Regions from separate parts of the Halomonas sp. SIMBA_159 genome, predicted to be linked through region 4. Evidence: predicted binding sites of a transcription regulator. Region 4 holds the regulator's gene; each other region holds the start of a gene.
What was found. Region 4 encodes sigma-54, which starts transcription at its own class of promoters, with help from an activator protein. Its sites were predicted from a motif close to TGGCACNNNNNTTGCTNT; they were not measured.
Positions count from the first base shown of each region.

Region 1: R0J87_RS00620 (P-II family nitrogen regulator) is a predicted target of sigma-54. The motif match lies at 3,291-3,308, and genes of this name have one in related genera.
Region 2: urtA (urea ABC transporter substrate-binding protein) is a predicted target of sigma-54. The motif match lies at 2,607-2,624, and genes of this name have one in related genera.
Region 3: R0J87_RS07080 (nitrate reductase) is a predicted target of sigma-54. The motif match lies at 1,913-1,930, and genes of this name have one in related genera.

Region 1 is NZ_JAWJBT010000001.1:123,028-129,030, reverse strand. Features, by position in the region: gene R0J87_RS00635 (ferredoxin--NADP reductase) at 3-779, shown strand; gene glnK (P-II family nitrogen regulator) at 966-1,304, opposite strand; gene R0J87_RS00625 (ammonium transporter) at 1,568-2,815, opposite strand; gene R0J87_RS00620 (P-II family nitrogen regulator) at 2,876-3,214, opposite strand; gene R0J87_RS00615 (accessory factor UbiK family protein) at 3,585-3,941, shown strand; gene R0J87_RS00610 (AraC family transcriptional regulator) at 4,211-5,146, shown strand; gene R0J87_RS00605 (TonB-dependent siderophore receptor) at 5,288-6,003, shown strand, end outside.
Region 2 is NZ_JAWJBT010000001.1:168,811-174,813, forward strand. Features, by position in the region: gene R0J87_RS00820 (Bug family tripartite tricarboxylate transporter substrate binding protein) at 1-249, shown strand, start outside; gene R0J87_RS00825 (tripartite tricarboxylate transporter TctB family protein) at 359-841, shown strand; gene R0J87_RS00830 (tripartite tricarboxylate transporter permease) at 891-2,390, shown strand; gene urtA (urea ABC transporter substrate-binding protein) at 2,768-4,120, shown strand; gene urtB (urea ABC transporter permease subunit UrtB) at 4,204-5,814, shown strand; gene urtC (urea ABC transporter permease subunit UrtC) at 5,818-6,003, shown strand, end outside.
Region 3 is NZ_JAWJBT010000008.1:126,527-132,529, forward strand. Features, by position in the region: gene nirB (nitrite reductase large subunit NirB) at 1-152, opposite strand, end outside; gene R0J87_RS07075 (NAD(P)/FAD-dependent oxidoreductase) at 170-1,489, opposite strand; gene R0J87_RS07080 (nitrate reductase) at 2,140-4,899, shown strand; gene cobA (uroporphyrinogen-III C-methyltransferase) at 4,859-5,755, shown strand; gene dkgB (2,5-didehydrogluconate reductase DkgB) at 5,867-6,003, shown strand, end outside.
Region 4 is NZ_JAWJBT010000016.1:87,982-93,984, forward strand. Features, by position in the region: gene lptC (LPS export ABC transporter periplasmic protein LptC) at 1-302, shown strand, start outside; gene lptA (lipopolysaccharide transport periplasmic protein LptA) at 327-821, shown strand; gene lptB (LPS export ABC transporter ATP-binding protein) at 866-1,591, shown strand; gene R0J87_RS12015 (RNA polymerase factor sigma-54) at 1,697-3,112, shown strand; gene hpf (ribosome hibernation-promoting factor, HPF/YfiA family) at 3,210-3,518, shown strand; gene ptsN (PTS IIA-like nitrogen regulatory protein PtsN) at 3,523-3,990, shown strand; gene rapZ (RNase adapter RapZ) at 4,057-4,965, shown strand; gene R0J87_RS12035 (HPr family phosphocarrier protein) at 5,026-5,295, shown strand; gene pmbA (metalloprotease PmbA) at 5,311-6,003, opposite strand, start outside.

The DNA.
Region 1 (6,003 bases), on a different contig from region 4:
GCATGAGCAAGTTTGCCCTGGAAGAAGTGCTAAGCGTTCACCACTGGAACGATACCCTGTTCAGCTTCCGCACCACCCGCGAGCGCAGCCTGCGCTTCAAAACCGGCCAGTTTGTGATGATCGGCCTGGAAGTGGATGGCAAACCGCTGATGCGCGCTTACTCCATTGCTAGCCCCAACTACGAAGACCACCTTGAGTTCTTCAGCATCAAAGTGCCCGATGGCCCGCTGACCTCGCGCCTGCAGCATCTGAAAGTGGGCGACCAAATCATGGTCAGCCGCAAGCCGACCGGTACCCTGGTGTGCGACGATCTGCTGCCGGGCCGTAACCTTTACATGCTCTCTACCGGTACCGGCTTGGCGCCGTTTATGAGCCTGATTCAAGACCCGGAAGTCTACGAGCGCTTTGAGAAAGTGGTGCTGATTCACGGCGTGCGTGAAGTCTCTGAGCTGGCCTACGCCGACTTCATCACCAAAGAGCTGCCCGCCCACGAATACCTGGGCGAAGAAGTCGCCGAAAAACTGGTGTACTACCCCACCGTGACCCGTGAAGAGTTCCACACCATGGGCCGCCTGACTGACCACATTCGCAGCGGCAAGCTTTTTGAAGACACCGGCCTACCGCCGATTGACCCGCGCCAAGACCGCGCCATGATTTGCGGCAGCCCGGCGATGCTAGACGACACCAGCGCACTGCTAGACGAGCTGGGCCTGAATATCTCCCCGCGTATGGGCGAGCCGGGCGACTACGTCATCGAGCGTGCGTTCGTCGAGAAGTAAGTGCTGTTTGAATGGTGAATGGGTGAATGGGTGAATGGGTGAATGGGTGAATGGGTGAATAGAAAATCGTCGCCTGTTCACCATCGCCTTATGCACAAAGCCCCTGTGGATGCTATCCACAGGGGCTTTGTCTATTCAGCGCAACTCACTGTTCACGCCTTACCCTTCACTACTGACGCTTCACCATTAAACAGCGTCTTTACCGGTTTCGCCGGTACGGATACGGATGACCTGCTCAAGGGGCATCACAAAAATTTTACCGTCACCGATCTTACCAGTGTTGGCGACCTGGGTAATCGCGTCGATCACCTGCTCGGCCATATCATCGTCAACGGCGACTTCCAGCTTTACCTTGGGCAGGAAATCCACCACGTACTCTGCGCCACGGTAGAGTTCCGTGTGGCCTTTCTGACGGCCAAACCCTTTCACTTCCGTTACCGTAATGCCCTGCACGCCGATATCAGAGAGCGATTCGCGTACGTCATCAAGCTTGAACGGCTTGATAATGGCTGAGATCAATTTCATTGCGACATCCTCTAGCTTGGTGGCCCACTGTATCAAAACAGCGTTATTGAACGGTTGTCATAACCCATCAAGGTTGGCGGGGCGCTCGCATAGCCAAGCCCGTTACCCAGTCGGTTAAGCATACACCGCCCAGGGCGGAGAATAAAAAACCCGTACGTACCTAGCTCATAACCAGCGACGTGCCGCCGATGCGTAAACGACAAAAAGGCCTCCCACTCGGGGAGGCCACAAGGAGCACGCCAGCTCACATGATTAGCGCAAGCTTATTTCTTAACGCTAAACTCGGGGTAGGCTTCCAGACCGCACTCAGCGATATCGACGCCTTCATACTCTTCTTCTTCGCTAACGCGGATACCCATGACCGCTTTCAGCACCAGCCATACCACTAAGCTTGCGATGAAGACCCAGCCAAAGATGCCCACGATACCGATTAACTGTGCACCGAAAGAGGCGTCGCCGTTGGTGAGCGGCACTGCCAGCACACCCCAGATACCAACCACACCGTGTACAGAGATCGCACCGACCGGGTCATCCAGCTTCAGCTTGTCGAGGGTCACGATCGCACCCACCACAATCAGACCACCTACCGCACCAATCATGGCAGCGCCCAGCGCTGACGGAGAGAGCGGGTCAGCGGTAATGGCGACTAGGCCAGCCAGCGCACCGTTCAGTGCCATGGTGAGATCCGCTTTACGGAACCACAGCTTGGCTAGAACCAGCGCAGCAATCACGCCACCGGCAGCCGCTGCGTTAGTGTTCACGAACACTTGTGCAACGTTGTTGGCTGAACCGATATCGGACATTTTCAGCTCAGAGCCGCCGTTGAAGCCGAACCAGCCCATCCACAGGATGAAGGTACCCAGCGTTGCCAGCGGCATGTTGGCACCGGGAATCGCATGGATAGAACCATCTTTACCGTACTTGCCTTTACGCGGGCCCAGTACCAGCACACCTGCAAGCGCTGCAGCCGCACCGGCCATGTGCACAATGCCGGAACCTGCGTAGTCAGAGTAGCCCACTTCAGACAACCAGCCGCCGCCCCAGGTCCAGTAGCCGGACACCGGGTAGATGAATGCAGTCATCACCACGGCAAAGGCCAGGAATGCCCACAGCTTCATACGCTCAGCAACCGCACCCGAGACAATCGACATGGCGGTTGCAACAAACACCACCTGGAAGAAGAAGTCAGAGCGCATGGAGTAGTAAGGCGCATCGTCGCCACCGGCCAGCACTGCATCGGCGCTGTTTTCAGTGCCGATCAAGAAGCCCAGGTTCGGCAGGAAGCCGCCTGCACTGCTGGAGTACATAATGTAGTAGCCCACCAGCAGGTACATGGTGCACGCAATCGCGAACAGCGCGATGTTTTTCGTCAGGATTTCGGCGGTATTCTTGGAGCGAACCAAGCCAGCTTCCAGCATGGCGAAGCCAGCGGCCATCCACATGACCAGCACGCCGCAGATCAAGAAGTAGAACGTATCGAGCGCGTAGCTCAAATCAGCTAACTCATTCATCAGGTGTTCCCCGTTATACTAATCGAAGTTATACGTCATCAGCAGATCGATGGGCGGCGCTTAAACGGCGTCGGCACCGCGCTCACCGGTACGAATACGGATCACATCTTCCAACGGCGTCACAAACACTTTGCCGTCGCCGATTTTGCCGCTATTCGCTGCATTACAGATGGCGTCCAATACGCTCTCCAAGCGCGCATCGTCCACGGCGACTTCCACTTTCACCTTGGGCAGGAAGTCGACCACGTATTCCGCACCGCGGTAGAGTTCGGTATGCCCTTTTTGGCGGCCAAAGCCTTTCACTTCAGTGACCGTAATCCCTTGAACGCCGTTGTCGGCGAGTGCTTCACGAACGTCGTCAAGCTTGAATGGCTTGATGATAGCGGTGATGAGTTTCATCCCGGATCTCCCCTGCTGGATCAGTCCCACTCGGTGGATAGCGGCATGGCCGCCCGAATTTAGTGCTTGCCCTGCTAATGCGCATACCGTGCCACCCACTTTTTTATTTTTATATTTCAGCTACTTAACCTATTTATATAAGCAAATTACGGTAGCAATCCGCCGCTACCGATTAGCACCCGCCCGGGCTTTGCACCATTAATGAACATTAAAAAAAGCTAGCCGCTCCATTTCGATGCATTTGTCCGCCCCCATCTGCTTACCCTCCATTGCGCTTAATTAACAAACGGCACATGCGAATCCACGGCGGGTTGCGTATCCTTACTCTCAAGCAGTTCACATTTATGCGTGATCGTTTAAGGAGAGAGCCATGGCGCCCCAAGACCGCATTAGCCGCTTAGCCCAGCAGATCGGCGACCGTTTACAGAATGCGTCGCAAGCCCCGGAAGATATTCAGAAAGGTGTCCAGCAGGTGGTACGCGGCGCGTTTGACCGCCTGGAGCTGGTATCGCGGGAAGACTTTGATATTTTAATGGATGTGCTGCAACGCACCCGCTCGCGGGTAGAAGCGTTAGAGCGCCAAGTGGCCAGCCTGGAAGCGGCGGTAGAAGCCTCTAGCACCACCGCACCTACACCCGTCGAAGCCGAAGTGCCGCCCACCCCGGTACAACCTTCTAGCACCACTAAGCCAACACCCGGTAAGCCAGCCACTGGCGACACGGAGTAAGTACGCCGTTTTGCTCAGTATGGGGCAGGTTCGGCTGCCCCACTTCTTTCACTTTTCTTCGCTCTCTCTTCTTCGCGCCTTTTCCCTTTCGCCCTTTCCTTCTCCCCGCCCTCCTATCTAACCCAACACTCCATGCCAGTGAACAAGAATCACTATCATTGACAACCCTAGAGATAGTGCTATCGTGCGCTTATCTGCAGCCTCCCGCGTGCCGTTAAGCACCAATAAGGCGCAGGCACTACGCCTCCTCCACCATAGCGACTGCCCCCATGCCCCAGCAGGAACGCTTAGCAACGCCTGACATCACCCCCCTTTCATTGGCCCAGCTTGGCCAGCGCTTCGGCATTCACTACCACATTGAAGGCCCTATTTCACCGCACCAGCCGGTCGCCACGGGTCATGTTCATGACGTTAGCCTGCGTCAAGGGATGCATTTAACGCTCTCTGATCTGCAGGTAAAGCATGGCTATACCTCCACGTCTTACCAAAGCGTGCCATGGTTTTTGAGCGTGATCTTAGAAGGCTCGATTCATCTCCAAATGGGCAAGCAGCAGATACAGCTCTCTGCAGGGGATGGCGTATGCAGCCACTTCGATGCCCGACACCCACTCACGGTGCACCAGCCTGTTCAGACACGCCTTCGTACTGTGAATATTGCGGTTCTAACCCCTGCCCCCTTAGGGCTTCCCGCCCCGCCTGATGCAGCGTGTTTGCATTGCTGGAAACTGCCCAACGCTCTCTGCGAAACGCTTTGCACCATTAGTGAGCAACCGCCCTCGCTCTGGCGACAAGCGATGGTGTGGCAGGGATTAGCGCTCCAGCTGATTGGGCTAGGTATGCCCGAGCGACCGACAGCGCTGCCTGAGCACAAACATCTCTCTGCCCGTGATCGTCGCTGCTTAGCGGCGCTGCACGCACGCATTGCCCAACATCCCGCCGAGCCTTATAGCCTCGTTGCATTAGCCAAAGAGGCCGCCATGAGCCCCAGCAGCCTTAGACAGAAGTTTCGCACCCGCTACGGCTGCGCCCTGTTCGACTATATTCGCCAAGTGCGCCTGCAGCAGGGGTACGAGGCGCTGCTTCAAGGCCACAGCGTTCAACACGCCGCCCACCGCTGCGGTTACCGTCACGCTAGCAACTTCTCTAGCGCCTTTAAGCGCCACTTCGGCTTTTCCCCTCACGAACTCCATCAGACCAGCGTATAAGCCGCGCTTAAGTTCCCCAAACGCCCCACTTATGTCAGCACGCATAGCAGGCTTGGCACGGCGCATACCTTTTCGACGCCACAAAAAGTAATAATTCTCATTGCTTAATAAAACTGGTTCTACCTCCTCCCAGGATCACTTATGGCCTCCACCTATCATCCGTTGTTATTGGCCCCCTTAAGCAGTGCGCTGCTCATCGCGCTGGCAACGCCTGCTGCGGCCCAGCCGAGCACTGCCTTAGCCACCGTGACCGTGACTGCCCAGCAGGCGGCGACCAAAGTCGCCACGCCTTTTGTTGAAACCCCGCAGAGCGTTTCTACCATCACCGAGGCGCAGATGACGCAGCGCGGCGTCAACACGGTGCAGCGTGCCACCGACTACACCCCCGGCGTGTATAGCAACCAAGTAGGAGCTTCCAACCGCTTCGATTACTTGGTGTTGAGAGGCTTCTCCGATGGTAGCTTGAGCAACACCTTTTTAGATGGCTTGAAAGTGATGGGCGACGCTAACTCCCATAGCAGCATGCGCATCGACCCCTGGTTTTTAGACAGTATTGAAGTAGTGCGCGGCCCGGCATCCGTGCTCTATGGCCGCGCCTCGCCGGGCGGCGTGGTAACGCTCAACAGCAAACGCCCTGAGTTTGAGCCGAGCGGCGAGCTGCGTTTTAGGGTCGGTAATAACAATCAGCGCAGCGCAGCGTTCGATCTCACTGGCCCGCTGGGGGCAGAGCAGCGCGTGGCGTTTCGTCTCACCGGCATCGCCAGCGCCGCCGACACCCAGTTTGGCCCTGCCGAAGAGGAGCGCTACGCCATTGCGCCAAGGCTGACCTGGGACATCACCGATGCCACCAGCCTGAC
Region 2 (6,003 bases), on a different contig from region 4:
GAGCAAGGTTTCGACTACACCTTCGATATCTGGCGCGGCGTGATGGGCGCACCTGAAATGCCGGAAGAAGCGGTGGCCTACTACGAAGAGCTCTTCGCCGACATGCTGGAAACAAACGCCTGGCGTGAAGCCAGCGACCAGCTGGGCTGGATTGATGCCTACCAGAATAGCGAAGAGTTTGGCGCGTTCCTGGATCAGCAGCAAGAGCAGTTCAGCAGCGTCCTGACCGACCTGGGCCTGATGCGTTAATACCGTCAGCGCCCGTTAGAGATAGCCCGGCGGCGCATCCGCCGCCGGGACTTCGTCTGTTACCGCGAGGGCCAGTGCGCAAGGCGTGGGCTCCTTCGGAGAAATCCCAATGACTCGATTAAATGTGAACCAGTGGCTAGCGCTCGTGCTGGCGCTGGTAGCGGCTGCTTATTTGGCCATGGCCTGGCAAATCCCTACGTTTCCTCTACCGCGTCCGGTGGACTCCGACCTGTTTCCTAAAGTGTTGGGTGTCTCCCTGCTGCTGTTAGCCACGCTGCTATTTTTTGAAAAGCCGAGCGCCATTGCTGGGTCGGATGAAATTGATCATGAGGCGACTAACGGCCCGCTGCTGTTCACTCCCTGGGCGCGTGTCATCGTGACCGCGTTGGCCATTGCCGCCTATGCGTTCTTGCTGGTGCCGCTGGGTTTTGTGCTGGCCTCCACGCTGCTAAGTGTGGGTTTAACCGCCTATTACGGCTATCGCCGCCATGGCGTCAACCTAGCGGCATCGCTGGGTGTGGTGCTGGCCCTTTACCTGACCATGACACGGGTAATGGATGTTTACCTACCCACGGGCGTACTGCCGTTCTAAACACGGCATGCGGTTGCACCTGTAGCGGGTTTTAACGAGAGACACTCCCATGGATGCCTTAAATAATCTCATGTACGGCTTTGGCATCGCGCTTGAGCCAATCAATATCGCTTACGTATTTGCCGGTGTATTTGCCGGTACTATTATCGGCATGCTGCCCGGCCTGGGGCCGATCAGCGCGCTTGCGCTGATGATCCCGATTACCTTTGCCATGGAACCCTCCTCCGGCTTGATTCTGATGGCAGGGGTCTATTACGGCGCTATTTTCGGCGGCTCGACCTCTTCTATTCTGCTCAACGCTCCGGGTGTAGCGGGTACGGTAGCCACCTCTTTCGATGGCTACCCGATGGCCAAGCAGGGCATGGCGGGTAAGGCGCTGGCCATTGCCGCTTATGCTTCCTTCATTGGCGGTACGGTATCGGTGGTCTTTTTGATGCTGGTGGCCCCGCTGCTCTCCAAGGTGGCAGTGAGCTTTGGCCCCGCAGAGTACTTCGCCCTGATGGTGCTAGGCTTAACGGCGGTAGTGTCGCTGTCGGATAAGTCGCTGGTGAAAGGTCTGATTGCGGCCGTTATTGGCGTAATGATCTCGATTGTGGGGATCGACACCCAAACCGGTACCGAGCGCTTTACCTTTGATTCGATTCAACTGCTCGACGGTATCGACTTCCTGGTGGTGGCGCTGGGTATCTTCGCCTTGGCGGAAGTGTTCTACATGCTGCTGCGTGGCGGCGGTGGTAAAGAGGTGCCGCGCAACGTGATTGGCTCACTGAAACTGAGCCGTAGCGAAGTGAAGCAAATTGCTGGCCCCATTAGCCGTAGCTCTGTGCTTGGTTTCTTCACCGGCGTACTGCCGGGCGCGGGCGCCACCATTGGCTCCTTCTTGGGCTACAGCATGGAAAAGCGTCTGGCCAAAGATGGCGATACCTTTGGTCAAGGCAACATCAAAGGCGTTGCGGCGCCAGAGGCGGCTAACAACGCGGCTTGCACGGGCTCGTTCGTACCGCTTTTAACCTTAGGTGTACCGGGTTCAGGTACCACGGCGGTTCTGCTGGGCGCGCTGCTGGTAATGGGTGTAACGCCTGGCCCGATGATGCTGGAGCAGCGCCCGGATGTGTTCTGGGGCGTGATTGCCAGTATGTATATCGGCAATATCTTTCTGCTGGTTCTGAACCTGCCGCTGATCCCGCTGATTGCCAAAATCCTCGACTTGCCGCGCCCGCTGCTGCTGTCTATGATTCTGATCTTCTGCATGATCGGTGTATATGGCATGAGCTTCAGCGTGTTCGACCTGCTGCTGCTGCTGGGCTTTGGTCTGCTGGGCTTAGGGTTGCGTCTATTTGGCTTCCCCACTGCACCGCTGATCCTTGCGCTGATTCTCGGTAATATCATGGAAGAGTCTATGCGCCGGGCGCTGCAAATCTCCGGTGGCGACTGGACCACCTTTATCGATAAGCCGATTTCGCTGTCGCTATTGGTGATTGCGATGCTGTCGCTGGGCCTGCCGTTGCTCAAAAAGCGTCGTAATAAAGCGGCCACTGCCGCTAACTAACGCTCAGTGCGGTACCCCCAAAGCGCCCTAGCGTCTGCTAGGGCGCTTTTTTTATGGTGCCTCCCCGCCTGTGGTGCAAAGCGCCGTGTTGGTGCATGAATATCGTGCATGCGAGCCGCCGCGTTGCGCTATCTTGGTGCTAAGTCGCCTGAGATGTGTTTTTTGTACACAGCTAAGTGATTGATTGTATTTTTAATAGTGGCCTTTGTTCCACATTGGCGCACCCCTTGCAGTGTGTATAACGACGTGTGAATACGAGTTGTAACTCGCGACCCACGAGTGGACGCACCAAGTGCCCCGTCGCCTCAATAACGACAACGCTTGGTCGCGGTACCCCAATAACGAGCCCCAACCATAAGGGGCGCAAGGAGGTTCAAGTGACCACACTGCAGCGCAAGACACACCCACGTACCCTTAGCCGTTTCGCCACTGCCCTGATCACCGCCGCTGTGATGGGCGCCAGCGCGCAAGCGGTGGCCCAAGAAGATGACCCGATCAAAGTCGGTATTTTGCACTCGCTCTCTGGCACCATGGCCATCAGTGAATCGACCCTGAAAGACACCGTGGAAATGCTCATTGAGCAGCAGAACGAAGCCGGTGGCCTGCTGGGTCGTCAGTTGGAAGCCGTGGTGGTCGACCCCGCTTCCAACTGGCCGCTGTTTGCCGAGCGCGCCCGCGAGCTGCTGGCCCAGGAAGAAGTGGATGTGATCTTCGGCAACTGGACCTCCGTTTCCCGTAAAGCAGTGCTGCCGGTGGTAGAAGAGCTCAACGGCTTACTGTTCTACCCGGTGCAGTATGAGGGCGAAGAGTCGTCTGAAAACGTCTTCTACACCGGCGCCGCCCCCAACCAGCAGGCCATTCCTGCCGTTGAGTATTTGATCAACGAAGTAGGTATCGAGCGCTTCGCGCTGATCGGCACCGACTACGTCTACCCGCGTACTACCAACCGCATCTTAGAAGCGTTCCTGAAAGATGAGCACGGCGTGGCGGAAGAAGACATCATGGTCAACTACACGCCGTTTGGTCACTCGGACTGGCAGAACATCGTTTCTGAAATCCGCCGCTTTGGCGAAGAGGGCAAACCCACCGCCGTGATCTCCACCATTAACGGCGATGCCAACGTGCCGTTCTACCGCGAACTGGCTAACCAAGGCATTGATGCGGCGGATATCCCCGTTATCGCCTTCTCGGTGGGTGAGCAGGAGCTTTCCGGTATCGACACTGCACCACTGGTGGGCCACCTGGCCGCCTGGAACTACTTCATGAGCGTTGACACCGACGCCAACTACGACTTTATCGACGCCTGGATCGAGCACACCGGTGACGAGATGTCGGTGACCAACGACCCCATGGAAGCGCACTACATCGGCTTCAATATGTGGGCCGAAGCCGTGCGTAAAGCGGGCACCACCGATGTGGATACGGTGAAAGACGCGATTATCGGCGTGACCGTACCGAACCTCTCCGGCGGTTACGCGGCGATGATGCCTAACCACCACATCACCAAGCCGGTGCTGATTGGTGAAGTTCAGGATAACGGCCAGTTCGATATCGTCTGGCAAACGCCCTCTACCGTGGCCGGTGATGCGTGGTCGGATTACCTGCCGGGCTCCCGTGACCTGATCTCTGATTGGCGCAAGCCCATGGAGTGCGGCAACTTTAACGTTGTGAACGGTTCCTGTGGTGGCAGCACCGCAGCAGAAGAAGCCGAAGCAGCGCTCGCCGAGTAACTTTCGTCCCCTACTGCGCCAGCGCAATGGCGCAGTAGGGGAGCACGCTATCTCCCCCATTTGATCACCAAAGGAAGAACCCCATGAGGCGTTTCCTTTCCTTGGGGCTGCTGTGCTTGATGCTACTCGGCACCGCCGTGTCGGCGCAGGCACAAAGCAGCTCCTCGACCCCCGATGACCAAGCCGCACTCGCGCTGTTGACCGCGCTGGATGTGGACTCCTACCGCGATAAAGGCGAAGCCATTACCGCTATTTTGCAAAGCGATGATGAGCGCGCCCGCGACTGGCTGCAGGCGCTGCTGGATGGCCGCCTTCAGCGCACCGACGATGGCCGCTTCGTGCTGGTGCTTGAGAACCGTGGCCGTGACTGGCCGGTGGCGGATGCGCTGACCAACGAGCCGCTGGGCGAAATGTCCCGCCGCGACTTGGAGCGTGTGGGCATTAATAACGCATTGCGTAACCAGCTGCGCAGCGCCATTGCCGTGGTGGACCTCTACTCGCCTAACGTAGAGCGCCGCCGCACTTCCGCCGACCGCTTGCTGGGCGAAGTGGACGGCGAGCTGGCCGAGACGCTGACGCCGGTGATTGCCGACGCGGAAGATGAGTACGTTCGCACGCGCTTGGCTCAGGCGGTGGCGATTTATCGCGCCGAGCAGGGCGAGATGGCGGGTGTCGAGGCGCTCACCGGCAGCCTTCACCCGCGTGCTCGTGTGGCGCTAGGCCGTGCCGCGAACAGCGGCGACCCGATTGTTGCCGATGCGGCAGCGGCGGCGCTGGCCGGTATTGAACAGCAGCTCAAGATTAACCGGGGCCTGGAAACGCTCTACTTCGGCTTGAGCTTGGGCTCGGTGCTGGTGCTGGCAGCGATTGGCCTGGCGATTACCTTTGGCGTGATGGGCGTGATCAACATGGCCCATGGCGAGCTGATGATGTTAGGCGCTTACACCACCTGGATGATGCAGCAACTGCTGCCGGGCCAGCCCGGGCTGGCGCTGATTCTGTCGATCCCCGCAGGCTTTATGGTGGCGGCGCTGGTGGGCATTGCCATTGAGCGGGGCGTGATTCAGTTCCTCAAAGGCCGCCCGCTGGAAACCCTGCTGGCCACTTTCGGTATCAGCCTGATTTTGCAGCAGCTGGTGCGTACGGTGATTTCACCGCTCAACCGCACCGTGGTGACGCCAGAGTGGATGAGCGGCTCGCTGGTCATCAACGACGCGCTCTCGCTGACCCTCAACCGTATGTACGTGCTTGGCTTTGCGCTGGTGGTGTTTGCCGCGCTGATGCTGATTATGCGCCGCACCCGCTTAGGGCTTGAAGTGCGTGCCGTGACCCAAAACCGCGCCATGGCGCGCTCTATGGGTATTCGCGCCACCCGTGTGGATATCATGACGTTTGCGCTGGGTTCCGGCGTGGCGGGCTTGGCGGGCGTGGCGCTCTCCCAGCTCACCAACGTAGGCCCCAACCTCGGCCAGAACTACATCATTGACTCGTTCATGGTGGTGGTGTTCGGCGGCGTGGGTAACCTGTGGGGCACGCTGGTGGCAGGGCTATCGCTGGGGGTGATCAACCAGGTGCTGGAACCCTGGGCGGGCGCGGTGCTGGCCAAGATTATCGTGCTGGTCTTCATCATTCTGTTTATTCAAAAACGCCCGCGTGGACTCTTCCCGCAGAAGGGCCGGGCTGCGGAGGGCTAACCCATGATGACGCAAGCAACATCCAGCCAGTTTTGGTTGACGCGCCCGTTCGGTGAGCGGGCCACTCAGACCTTCCTCGGCGTGCTGTTTGCCGCGCTGCTGCTGGTCACCGTGCTGCATCTGGCGGTGCCCCAGGGGCACCCGCTGCATGTGAACGCTTACACCGTTAACCTGTTCGGCAAGTACCTG
Region 3 (6,003 bases), on a different contig from region 4:
TAGGCGCGGTGGCGCTCTTCGCCAAAAATCGTCACCTCAAACCCCGCCAGCGCGCCGCTTTCTACGAGCTGCTCGGCAAAATGGTGGCCGACCATGCCGTTACCCACAATGATCAGCTTTTGCGTGTTGGAAGACGTGGTTGGAGTAGACATTGTGTGATTCACCATAGCTAAGCCGCCTCACGGGTGAGAGATAAAGGGGAGGACAGGGTGTCGAGAGGGTTGTCGAAATGGCTATCGAGCGCTGTTTGGGCATCGGTTGCGCCAAACAGCAGCAGGTGGCGGCACGCGGTTAAGTCGGTCGCGGCCAGCGCCTGCTCGAAATACCAGGGGCCGTGGCGGGTATCGCCATACAGCACCGCGCCGATAAGGCGGCCTTGATGGAGCAGCAGGCGGCAGTAGTCGCCGGTTTCCGGGTCTTGATAACGAAGCTCTTCGTACTTGGCGGCGGCCTCGGTGGGGCCAAAGGCAAACAGGCTCACTCCGCTGACCTTGAGTTTGGTGGCCGTGGGGGCTTCTTGATACGCCGCTGGGTGTTCACCACACAGCACGGAGGCCAGCACTGCTACCTGTCGCCAAATTGGCTCCACCAGCCCGTAAGTGTGCTGCTCGAATTGGCAGCATTCGCCCAGCGCATAAATGTGGTCGTCTGAGGTGGTGAGGTGCCCATCCACTACAATGGCGCGCTCGTACATAAGCCCGCTTTGCTGGCCTAGCTCCGCATTGGGGGTAATGCCCGCCGCCACAACCACGCTGTCGGCAGGTAGCTTTCGACCATCGCTTAGCGTGACCGACTGCACCCGCCCGTGGCCGTTATCTACCAAGGCAGCCAGCGATGCGCCGGTTTCAATGGAGATGCCGCGCTCGCGCAGCGTGGCTTCCAGCAATTGGGCGGCGGTGGTGTCTAGCTGGCGGTTCATCAACCGCTCGCTGCGCTGCAAAACGCTGACGGTGAGCGCGCTACCGCCCCGTTTGCGCAGCCCTTCAGCGGCTTCCAATCCAAGTAAGCCGCCGCCAATCACCACGGCGTTGCCGCCTTGTTGGGCAATAGCTTCTAAGGCGTCGGCATCGCGCAGGTCACGAAACGTGTGAACACCGTCAAGCGTGATGCCAGGCACCGCTGGCAGCGTGGGGCGCGAGCCAGTGGCCAGCACCAAGTGGTCATAGTGCAGGGTGTCGCCGCGATGCGTGATGAGCAGGCGGCGTTCGCGGTCAATGGCGGTCACGCGGTCGCCAAGCGTCAGTGTGATGTTGTTATCAGCGTACCAGGAGGCGTCTTGCAGAGTGAGCGCCTCGGGGGCCAGTTCGCCCGCCAGTAAAGGAGAGAGCAAAATGCGGTTATAGGCAGGTACCGGCTCCTCACCCACAACTGTGATACGGCGGGGGCGCTGCGGATGGTTAACCAGCGCTTCAAGTAGTCGGTGGCAAGCCATGCCGTTACCGATAATGACGAGATGTTCGTTCGGTGAGCACCGGGAAGCGGTTTCCATAGGTAGCTCCTGTGGTTGAAGCATATGTGGTTGAAACATAAGGTTCAGCAAATAAAAAACGCCCCTGACACAGGCCTCTCAAGGAGGAGTGTCAGGGGCGTCGTTGCCCGTTGGCATCTTTGATAACGCACAGCAACCGCCGTTGGCTGCCGAACTGTCTTACCTTACGGTGAGCAAAAAGCCCGCCAGCTTTTGCTGCAGTTGAATTAAACGCAGTCTAATCAGGGTATTAAGCGTTTTTGAAGAGGCGGCAGGCCGCTTATGGTTAGCTAGGCTTGCCCTACTTTGGTGCTTAAGCGGCGGTTAATGCACTCTCTTCAACCGCTTATTCGACAAAGGGCATTCCTTTGGCGAGTGGTAGAAATGCAGGGTGCGTTTTTAAGTAATTGTTTATTAAATGCTTTAATGGTTTTAGAGCAGCGTGGGCGCAGGGTTTGCAGTTATTCTGGTAACAAGCAATAACGGCTCAGTGCAGGGTCTTTGCCCATAACGATCACAACGACTAATTGCGTCGAACAATACTAACTGCAGCAAATCACTGATGAGTACGGCACCCGGTAAGCGGTGCCCCTGAGACAACGGCGTCCAGGCAGGCTTCTTTCGAGGCTGGCTTGGGCGCTTTTTGCGTTTTAACGCCGGAGGAAACTGCCATGCCACAGGCCAATCGGCTCGCCCGAACCACCTGCCCCTACTGCGGCGTTGGCTGCGGCGTTACCGCCACGCTGGAGAACGGGCAGCTCATCGCCGTCGAAGGAGACCGCGAGCACCCAGCTAACTATGGCCGCCTATGCGTGAAAGGCACCGCGCTGCATGAAACCCTGGGCGAGCAGGGGCGCTTGTTGAAGCCGCGTGTGGATGGCGAGGAGGTCTCCTGGGAGCAGGCGCTCAACGCCACCGCCGAACGCTTGCAGGCGCAGCGCAGCGCCCACGGCCCGCAGTCGGTGGCGGCGTATCTGTCTGGGCAACTCTTAACTGAAGATTATTACGTTGCCAACAAGCTGTTTAAGGGTTTTTTGGGCACCCCTCACCTGGATACCAACTCGCGGCTCTGTATGGCGTCTGCCGTGGCGGGCTACAAGCGCGCCTTTGGTGCCGATGCGGTGCCTTGCAGCTATGAAGACCTAGAAGAGGCGGAGCTAGTGGTGCTGGTAGGGTCGAACCTTGCCTGGAATCATCCGGTGCTCTATCAGCGTTTGAAGGTGGCCAAAGAGCGCAACCCGCTGATGCGGGTCGTGGTGATCGACCCCCGAGTGACTGACACCTGCGAAATTGCCGATCTTTATCTGGGTATTCGACCGGGCAGCGATGCTTACCTGTTTAACGGGCTGTTGGCGTGGATGGCTGACCACCAGCGCCTAGATAGCGTTTACCTGGAGCGACACACCGAAGGGCTGGAAGATGCGCTGAGTGCCGCTCGGCAGAATTCAGGACAGAGTGTAGGAGAGAGTGCAGGAGAGAGTGCAGGCAGCGTGGAAGCCGTCGCCCGCGAGTGTGATGTGGACCCTGAACGCCTGGAAACCTTCTACTACTGGTTTGCCAGCCAGCTGCACGTGGTCACGCTCTACTCCCAGGGGGTGAATCAATCCTCCAGCGGTACCGATAAGTGCAACGCGATTATCAACTGCCACCTAGCGGGCGGGAAAATCGGTTTGCCGGGGGCGGGGCCGTTTTCAATCACCGGCCAGCCCAACGCCATGGGCGGGCGCGAAGTGGGTGGGTTGGCCAATCAACTGGCGGCGCATATGGATTACCACACGCCGGGCGCTCGTGAATTAGTCAGCCGCTTTTGGGCTACTGAGCACTTAACCCCGGCACTGCCTGACGCCCCGGGTTACAAGGCGGTAGAGCTCTTTGATGCCATCGAGCGTGGTGAGATTACCGCCCTGTGGGTGATGGCGACCAATCCGGCGGTGAGCATGCCGGATGGGGAGAAAGTGCGCCGCGCGCTGGCAAAATGCCCGCTGGTAATTGTCTCGGAGTGCGTCGCCAATACCGACCTGCTGCCTTTTGCGGATATCGTGCTGCCCGCGTCGGGTTGGTCGGAGAAAGATGGCACGGTGACCAACTCAGAGCGGCGAATTTCCCGCCAGCGGGGGATGCTGCCTCCCCCCGGCGAAGCGAAGCACGACTGGTGGATACTCTGTGAAGTGGCAAAACGCTTGGGCGTGGGGGAAGCCTTCGATTACACCCATCCGTGGGAGATTTTCGATGAGCACGCACGCCTCTCTGGCTATGAGAATAGCGGCGATACCCAGCGGCTGTTCGATATCTCAGGGCTGGCAGGCCTGGGCCAAGCGGCTTATGATGCGCTCGCACCGATCCAGTGGCCCGTTACTCAGCAGGCACCCCGTGGAACGGCAAGGCTGTTCGAAGATGGCCGGTTTGCTACAGCGAATGGCCGAGCCAAACTGTTGCCGATTACTCCGCGCCCACCGGTACAGCCGCTGAGCGACGACTACCCGCTGCGCTTGAATACCGGCCGCGTGCGGGATCAGTGGCACACCATGACGCGTACCGCCCGTTCGCCGCGTTTGATGAACCACCGCGCCGAGCCGTTCATTGAGCTGCACCCAGACGATGCTGCCCAGGCAGGCGTTACGGATCAAGGCTTGGCTAAGTTGACCGCTGCCGCCGGGGAGTACCGTGGGCGGGTGCGGGTTTCCAACGCCCAGCGCCTAGGCGAAGTGTTCGTGCCGATGCACTGGACCGACTGCTTTACCAAGCAGGGTCGCAGCGGTGCACTGATTAAAGGCTATACCGACCCGCTCTCCGGGCAGCCGGAAGCCAAGCAGGGGGCGGTGGCGGTGAGTAAACTCCCCATTGCTTGGCAGGCGACGCTGCTGCTAGCCAACGAGTTGGATACGCAACCATCGCCCTGGTGTCGCAGCGACTACTGGGCGCGCATTCCGATGGCAAGCTGCACCCGTTGGCAGCTAGCGGATAGCCAGCTGGTCAATGATTGGCTGGCGCAGGTGGAAGCGTGGTGCGGCATGCCTGTCTCTTTATGGTGTGACGACCCGGCAACGGGTAGGCTTCGCGCAGCGGGCGTAGTGAACGGGCGGCTACGCTGGTGGTTGATGGTGGGGCCACCCGATGAGCTGCCCGGGCTTGCCTGGCTTGAAGCGCGCTTCAATGACGCTACCCTGGAGACACAGCACCGTAGACGCCTGCTGGCCGGGTGCGATGATGGTGCCGTGGATACCGGCCCGGTGGTGTGCAGCTGCCACCAGGTTGGCCAAGCCAGCATTGTGAAAGCGATTCATGCGGGCGATACCAGCGTAGAAGCGTTAGGCGCACGACTGGCCTGCGGCATCCAGTGCGGCAGCTGCCTACCCGAACTAAAAGCGATACTTGAAGAGGAGCGGCCCCATGCGCGCGCTAAGCAAACAGCTAACACAGAAGTGGCCTGAAGCGCTGTGGCGCTTGGGTCAGCGGGCGTGGGCGCCTTTTAGTCGCGACACCGCCGCTCGTTTACACCTGCCGTTAAGCGGTGCCTGCCAGCCGGGAACCGTCTATTTAGTCGGCGCAGGCAGCGGCGATGTGGAGCTACTGACGTTAAAAGCCGCGCGGTTGCTGATGCAGGCAGACGCAGTGGTGTATGACCGCCTTGTTGGAGACGAAGTGCTAGGGCTCATTCCTCCGGGCACCGAGCGTTACTATGTTGGCAAAGCCAGCGGCCATCACAGCATGCCTCAGGCGGAGATTGGTGAGCTGATCGTCTCCCTGGCCCAGGCAGGCAAATCGGTAGTGCGCTTGAAGGGCGGCGACCCCGGCGTGTTTGGGCGCATGGGCGAGGAGTTAGCGGCTCTGGCAGAAGCCGGGTTGCCTGCGGAGATTGTGCCGGGCATCACCGCCGCCTCTGCGGCGGCGGCGGGGATGGGGATTCCACTCACCGATCGAGGCCACGCCCAGCAGGTGCGTTTTATTACGGCGCAGCTATGCCGGGAGGGCGGCATGCCGGACTGGGCGACGCTGGCGCGTCAAGACGAGACTTTGGTGTTCTACATGGGGCTCTCCAAAGTGGCGGCCATTTGCCATGGCCTGCGCCAAGCGGGCCTGCCCGATACGTGGCCTATCATGCTGGTGGCCAACGCCAGCCAGCCCGAGCAGCAGTCCCTGGTAGGCACGCTGGCCGATATGCCCGAACGCCTTGCCGCTCAGCCGCTGCCATCGCCCTGCCTCATTATGGTGGGCAGTGTGGTCAGTATGGTGGCCCATAGCCCAGCTGCGACGGGCGCAATAGCGCAGCATGGCCAGCAGGCCTGATGGCGGGATGTTGTTTTTTTACAAAAGAATGTTAAAAGCCAGGGTTGAAGTCCTGGAATGCTCTCCCCACATTTGTTAACACGCTATCAAATGAAGCAAAGGAGAGAAGGGATGCACAACGAAGCTCCGAATCCCGGTTTTGGCACTTTTCGCTTGGAAGGCGACACGTTAACGAAGAGCATTCACGCGGCCCTGGAGGCAGGTTACCGCCATATCGATACCGCTCAGTTTTACGATAACGAAGCGGG
Region 4 (6,003 bases):
ATAGTGAACAGCGTGAGTGGCTAGCCACCTCGAATACCGGGACCTTAAACACAGAGACACAGGCGCTAACGCTGAATGGCTCTGCACGCCTGCTCGCACCGGAAGAGGGCTGGCAGCTTGATACCGAGCAATTAAACTATGATGGCGTTACACGCCATGCCTGGAGTGATACGCCCGTGCTATTACAGCAGCCGCCTCAGCGCATGGAAGCATCACGAATGGATGTGTGGCTAGATGACAGCCAAGTCCGCTTGACCAACAATGTGCGCGGCGTTCATCCGCCTGCCACTCGTTCCCCTTAGCCACTCATGCCCCTAGGAGTCGCGATGAATGCCTCAATCCGCACTGCACTCTTTGCTTTAACGTTACCGCTGACCACGGCTGCGCTGGCTCAAGGCCAAGCCCCTATTCAGGTAGAAGCTGATCGGCTGGACCTTGACCAGCGGGCAGGCACGGCGGTCTACTCCGGCAACGTCGATATCCGCCAGGGCGAAATGCACCTGCGTGGCGAGCGCGTAGAGATCCAGCGCAATGATGCAGGCGAGCTCTCTCAAGCCATCGCCACCGGCGAACGCGCCTATTTGCGCAACCAGCTAGAAGACCAGGACACCCCGATGGAAGGCTGGGCTCGGCGAATCATTTATCACGTCGCTGAGCGCCGGGTAGAGCTTATTGATCAGGCAGAGCTGACCCAACAGGGTGATCGTTTCCAAGGGGGTCGCTTGGAGTACTTCATTGATCAGGAAGTGGTACAAGCACGCTCCGAGGTGAGCGGTAGCGACAACCAGCGTATTCGCATGACTCTTCAGCCCGAACAATAGGGAGCGGCCACGTGGCAGCATCAACCTCTACAGATTTCGCACCCGTGAAAACGCTCTACGCCCACCATTTGGCGAAGAGCTACAAACGCCGCCGGGTCGTGAAAGATATTAATCTGGAAATCACTCAGGGCAGCGTCGTGGGGCTGCTGGGCCCTAACGGAGCGGGCAAAACCACGTCGTTCTACATGATTGTAGGGCTCGTCAAATCCGATGCGGGCAGCGTCGGCATTGACGACCTGGACCTTACTCATGCGCCTATGCATGAGCGCGCAATAGCAGGAATTGGCTACCTACCCCAGGAAGCTTCTATTTTTCGCAAGCTCTCAGTCGCCGATAACATCATGGCCATTTTAGAGACGCGCAAAGAGCTAGACCGCAGCGCCAGGGAAGCACGCCTTGAATCACTGCTCGAAGATTTTCATATTACCCACATTCGCGACAACCTGGGCATGAGCCTGTCGGGTGGCGAACGCCGCCGGGTGGAAATTGCCCGCTCTTTAGCCACAGAACCTGCCTTTATTCTGCTGGACGAGCCCTTTGCAGGGGTTGACCCTATTTCCGTAGGTGAAATTAAAACCATCATTCGCGCACTCAAGAAGCGACATATCGGTGTATTGATCACCGACCACAACGTGCGTGAAACGCTGGATATTTGTGATATCGCTTACATTGTTGGCGACGGACACATCATTGCCAGTGGAAACTCCCAGGAAATCCTCAATAACCAGAAGGTTCGAGACGTTTACCTAGGGGCAGATTTCCGCCTTTAAACCGTGACCTACACAAACTTTTCTTTTAGTGGCATGCTTATTGCACTTGCACCGAGCCACAACTCGCTCTAGGGTGGAGCTTTCTGATTAACGAGTGGTTCTCAGATGGTCATGAAAGCTTCTCTCCAATTGCGCATCGGTACACAGCTGACCATGACACCTCAGCTGCAGCAGGCTATTGCTCTGCTACAGCTCTCCACGCTGGACCTCCGTCAAGAAATTCAGCAGGCGCTAGATGCCAATCCCATGCTCGAACAAGAGGATGAGTTTGGCGAGCAGGCGGTCAGCGAGCCACAAGAGGCCGAGTGGTCGGAAAGCATTCCCAACGAACTCTCTGTGGACAGCGACTGGTCGGATACCTACCAAGATACGGGCAGCCTGGGAGGCAGCAGCGAGGGGCCTGACTTTGAGCGCCAAGCCGCCGGGCAAAGCCTTCACGGCCACCTGCTATGGCAACTGGCCATGACCGACTTCAGCCCACGGGAATATTCAATCGCGGAAAGCCTGATTGATGCGCTAGATGCCAATGGCTATCTCACTCAACCGCTCAACGACATTCGTGAAGGGCTAAAAGCCCAAGGCCACGACAGCTTAAGCCCGCGGGAAATGGAAAACACCCTACTGCGCTTGCAGCAGTTTGAACCTACCGGCGTGTTTGCCCGAGACCTCCGCGAATGCCTAATGCTGCAGCTTGCCGCACTACCCGAAGATACGCCTCTACTGATGCCTGCCAAGCGGCTGGTTCGTCAGTTTTTGGAAGCGCTGGGTAAAGACGATATGCGGTTACTCAAGCGCCGCCTGAGCCTGGATGACGAACAGCTTGACGATGTCATCCGTTTAATTCGCAGCCTTGACCCCCGCCCCGGCAGCGCCTACGGCATCACTGATGACAGCTACATCACCCCTGATCTAGTGGTACGTCATGATCATGAAGGTTGGCATTTAGAACTCAATCCAGAAGCACTGCCGCGCCTGCGCATACAGCCCGACTACGCCAGCTTGATCAAACGGGCCGATAAAAGCCAAGACAACCAGTTCCTCAAAGAGCACCTGCAAGAAGCACGCTGGCTAATTAAAAGTCTCTCCAGCCGTAACGACACGCTGTTACGCGTTGGACGCGAGATTATTGCGCGCCAAATTGGCTTTTTAGAGCATGGCGAAGAGGCTATGAAACCGCTAATTCTGGCGGATATCGCCGAAGCCGTTGAGATGCATGAGTCGACGATTTCCCGCGTGACTACCCAGAAATTCATTCATACGCCGCGGGGCGTGTTTGAACTCAAGTACTTCTTTTCGAGCCAAGTGAGCGGCCAAGATGGCGGTGACAGCCACTCCAGCACTGCCATTCGTGCGCGCATCAAAAAGCTAATTCAGGAAGAGCCGTCAGGCAAGCCGCTCTCCGACAGCCGCTTGGTCACCTTGCTAGAAGAGGGTGGCATTAGCGTAGCGCGACGTACCGTGGCTAAATATCGCGAGTCGATGGGCATTCCCTCGTCGAGTGAGCGCCGCCGTTTACGCTAGTTAAACGGTACGCTGATACAAACTCGTCGCAGGGGCTTTGCAATAGCGTAAAAAGGGTTACAATCGAAGTACAGCCCGATGGATAAGGAGCACGTCAATGCAAGTAAACATCACTGGTCATCACGTTGAACTGACTGACGCCTTGCGTGACTACGTTAACGAAAAGCTGGAACGCGTTGAACGCCACTATGACAACATCACCACGGTGCAAGTGACCTTATCTGTTGAGAAGGAGCGCCAGCAAGCAGCCTGTACGCTGCATGCCGCAGGGGCAGACCTTCACGCCGAAGCGCTTGATAACGATATGTATGCCGCCATTGATGCGCTAGCGGACAAAATTGATCGTCAACTCGTTAAACATAAGGAAAAAGCACAAGCTCGCGCCCAGGGCGCAGGCGTGCGTTAACTCAATGACGTTGGAAACCATCCTCCCCCCGGAGCGCGTGCTTTACGATGTGCCCGGGGGCAGCAAAAAACGGGTGCTGGAGTTCTTCAGCACCTTTATCGCCCAAAACACACCCAGCCTCGATAGCCAAGAAGTGTTCAGTCGCCTGATTGGCCGCGAGCGCCTAGGCAGTACGGGGATAGGCAACGGAGTTGCTATCCCCCACGCACGCAGCCCACACTGCAATGCCCCTATCGCTGGTTTTCTAAAGCTCGCCGAGCCGGTCGATTTTGATGCCATTGATGGCGATCCGGTGGATCTGGTCTTCGTTCTACTGGTACCGGAAGAGGCAGATGACACTCATCTAGCTCTACTGGGCCAAGTGGCCACCATTATGAACGATGCCAATACCCGTCAGCAGTTACGCAAGGCCGCCAGCCAAAGAGAGCTTTTGGCACTCATGACCGCCAAAATCCGAGAGCAAGCCACTTGAGGTTTTAACAGGTTCATACAGCGCAGCCACACCTTATTTCCACGTTTAAAAGCCAAGAGAAACGCTATGCAACTGGTGATCATTAGCGGCCGTTCTGGGTCCGGTAAATCTATCGCCTTACAAGCGCTGGAGGATCTTGGCTATTACGCTATCGACAACTTGCCCGCCATGCTACTGGGCTCATTAATTGATGAGCTACGCGAACAGGGTGAGCGTACTCGCATCGCGGTCAGTATCGATGCACGCAACCTGCCGACGGCACTTGAACGTCTGCCGTCGCTGCTGGAAGAGCTACGTCAGCGAGAAATCCAGTTTCAGGTGATTTACCTGACCACAGATGCGCGCATTTTGTTAGAGCGCTACTCCGCGACTCGCCGTCGTCATCCCTTAACAAGGGATAGCGACATGACCCTGGAAGAGGCCATCGATAAAGAGGAAGAGACGCTCAATGAGATTCGCGATCTCGCCGATTTACTGATCGACACCTCGCGTCTCTCCGTCCATGATCTGCGCCGCCGCATTACTGACCAAGTCGCTCACCAACGCAAAGATCAGCTAACCCTGACGTTTGAGTCATTTGGCTATAAGCGCGGCGTACCGATGGATGCGGATTTAGTCTTTGATGTTCGCTGCCTGCCAAACCCCTATTGGGATCCTACCCTGCGCCAATATACGGGGAGAGACGCGAATATCGTGGCCTTTTTAAGCGGCTACCCAATCGTCGAAGCGATGTCGAATGATATTCAGGCCTGGCTGGAAAAATGGCTTCCCGCTTATCAAAATAGTCAGCGTAGCTATATGACGGTTGCGATTGGCTGCACAGGCGGCCAGCACCGCTCTGTATACATGGTTGAACAACTCGCCCAAAAGCTTGTTAAGCAAACGGGAGAGGTTCAATTAAGGCACCGCGAGCTTGGCCTACAGTACACATTAAGCGAAGAGCCTGCAAAGCCGTGCGCCGCCAGTACGCACTGAGTTATTAGACCCCAGAGCAAGACTCAAGTATCAAGACCCACTCGGCAAAAAGGAACCAGAGTGCCCGAAAGAACGTTAACCCTTACCAACCAGCGTGGCCTTCATGCCCGCGCGGCCACCAAACTGGTGAAATGTGGCCAGCAATTTTCTGCGAACATTGTCGTTTACAAGCAGCAGCAGAAAGCCGACGCCGCCAACATTATGTCACTGCTAATGCTGGCGGCTCCCTGCGGTACTGAGCTGGTCGTCGCTGCGGAAGGAGACGACGCCGAACAGGCGCTTGATGCGATTGAAGCCCTGTTCGACGCTCGATTTGACGAAAACCAGTAAGCCAGGCCAGCCGTATTAACTACCCGCCACTGTCATCGCATCAATAAGCCAGCTGCCCGTGTGAATACTGCCACGGGTATCGGTGTCATCGCCTACGCCCGAGAGCCCCGCGAACATTTTGTTTAGGTTACTGGCAATCGTGAACTCTTCAATGGGGTACTGAACCTCGCCATTTTCCACCCAGAACCCTGCCGCACCGCGGGAGTAATCACCGGTGACACCGTTTACGCCTTGCCCCATCAGCTCAGTCACCCAAATACCACGCCCCATCTGCTTCAACAATTCAGCCCGAGGCGTTAACGGCGCGAGCAGCCGCAAGTTACGCGCGCCCCCTGCATTACCGGTGGTCTGCATACCCAAGCGGCGTGCGCTGTAGGCAGAGAGCATATAGCTCGCCACTTGGCCTTGATCAATAAAGCGGTTATTGCGCGTCTGCACCCCTTCTGCATCAAACGGTGAACTGGCCGTCGCGCCTATTTCCATTGGGCGCTCTTCAAGCCCAAACCACTCAGGAAATAGCGGGCTACCCAAGCGGTCACATAAAAATGACGCTTCTCGGTAGAGCGCACCACCCGCCAGCGCGCCCATCAAATGGCCGACTAAACCGCTGGCAAGCGTAGGGTCGAATAGCACCGGAAAAGTACCTGTTGGAGGCTTCTGCGCCCCCAGCCGACGCAGCGTTCTCGCTGCCGCTTCGCGGCCTACCGC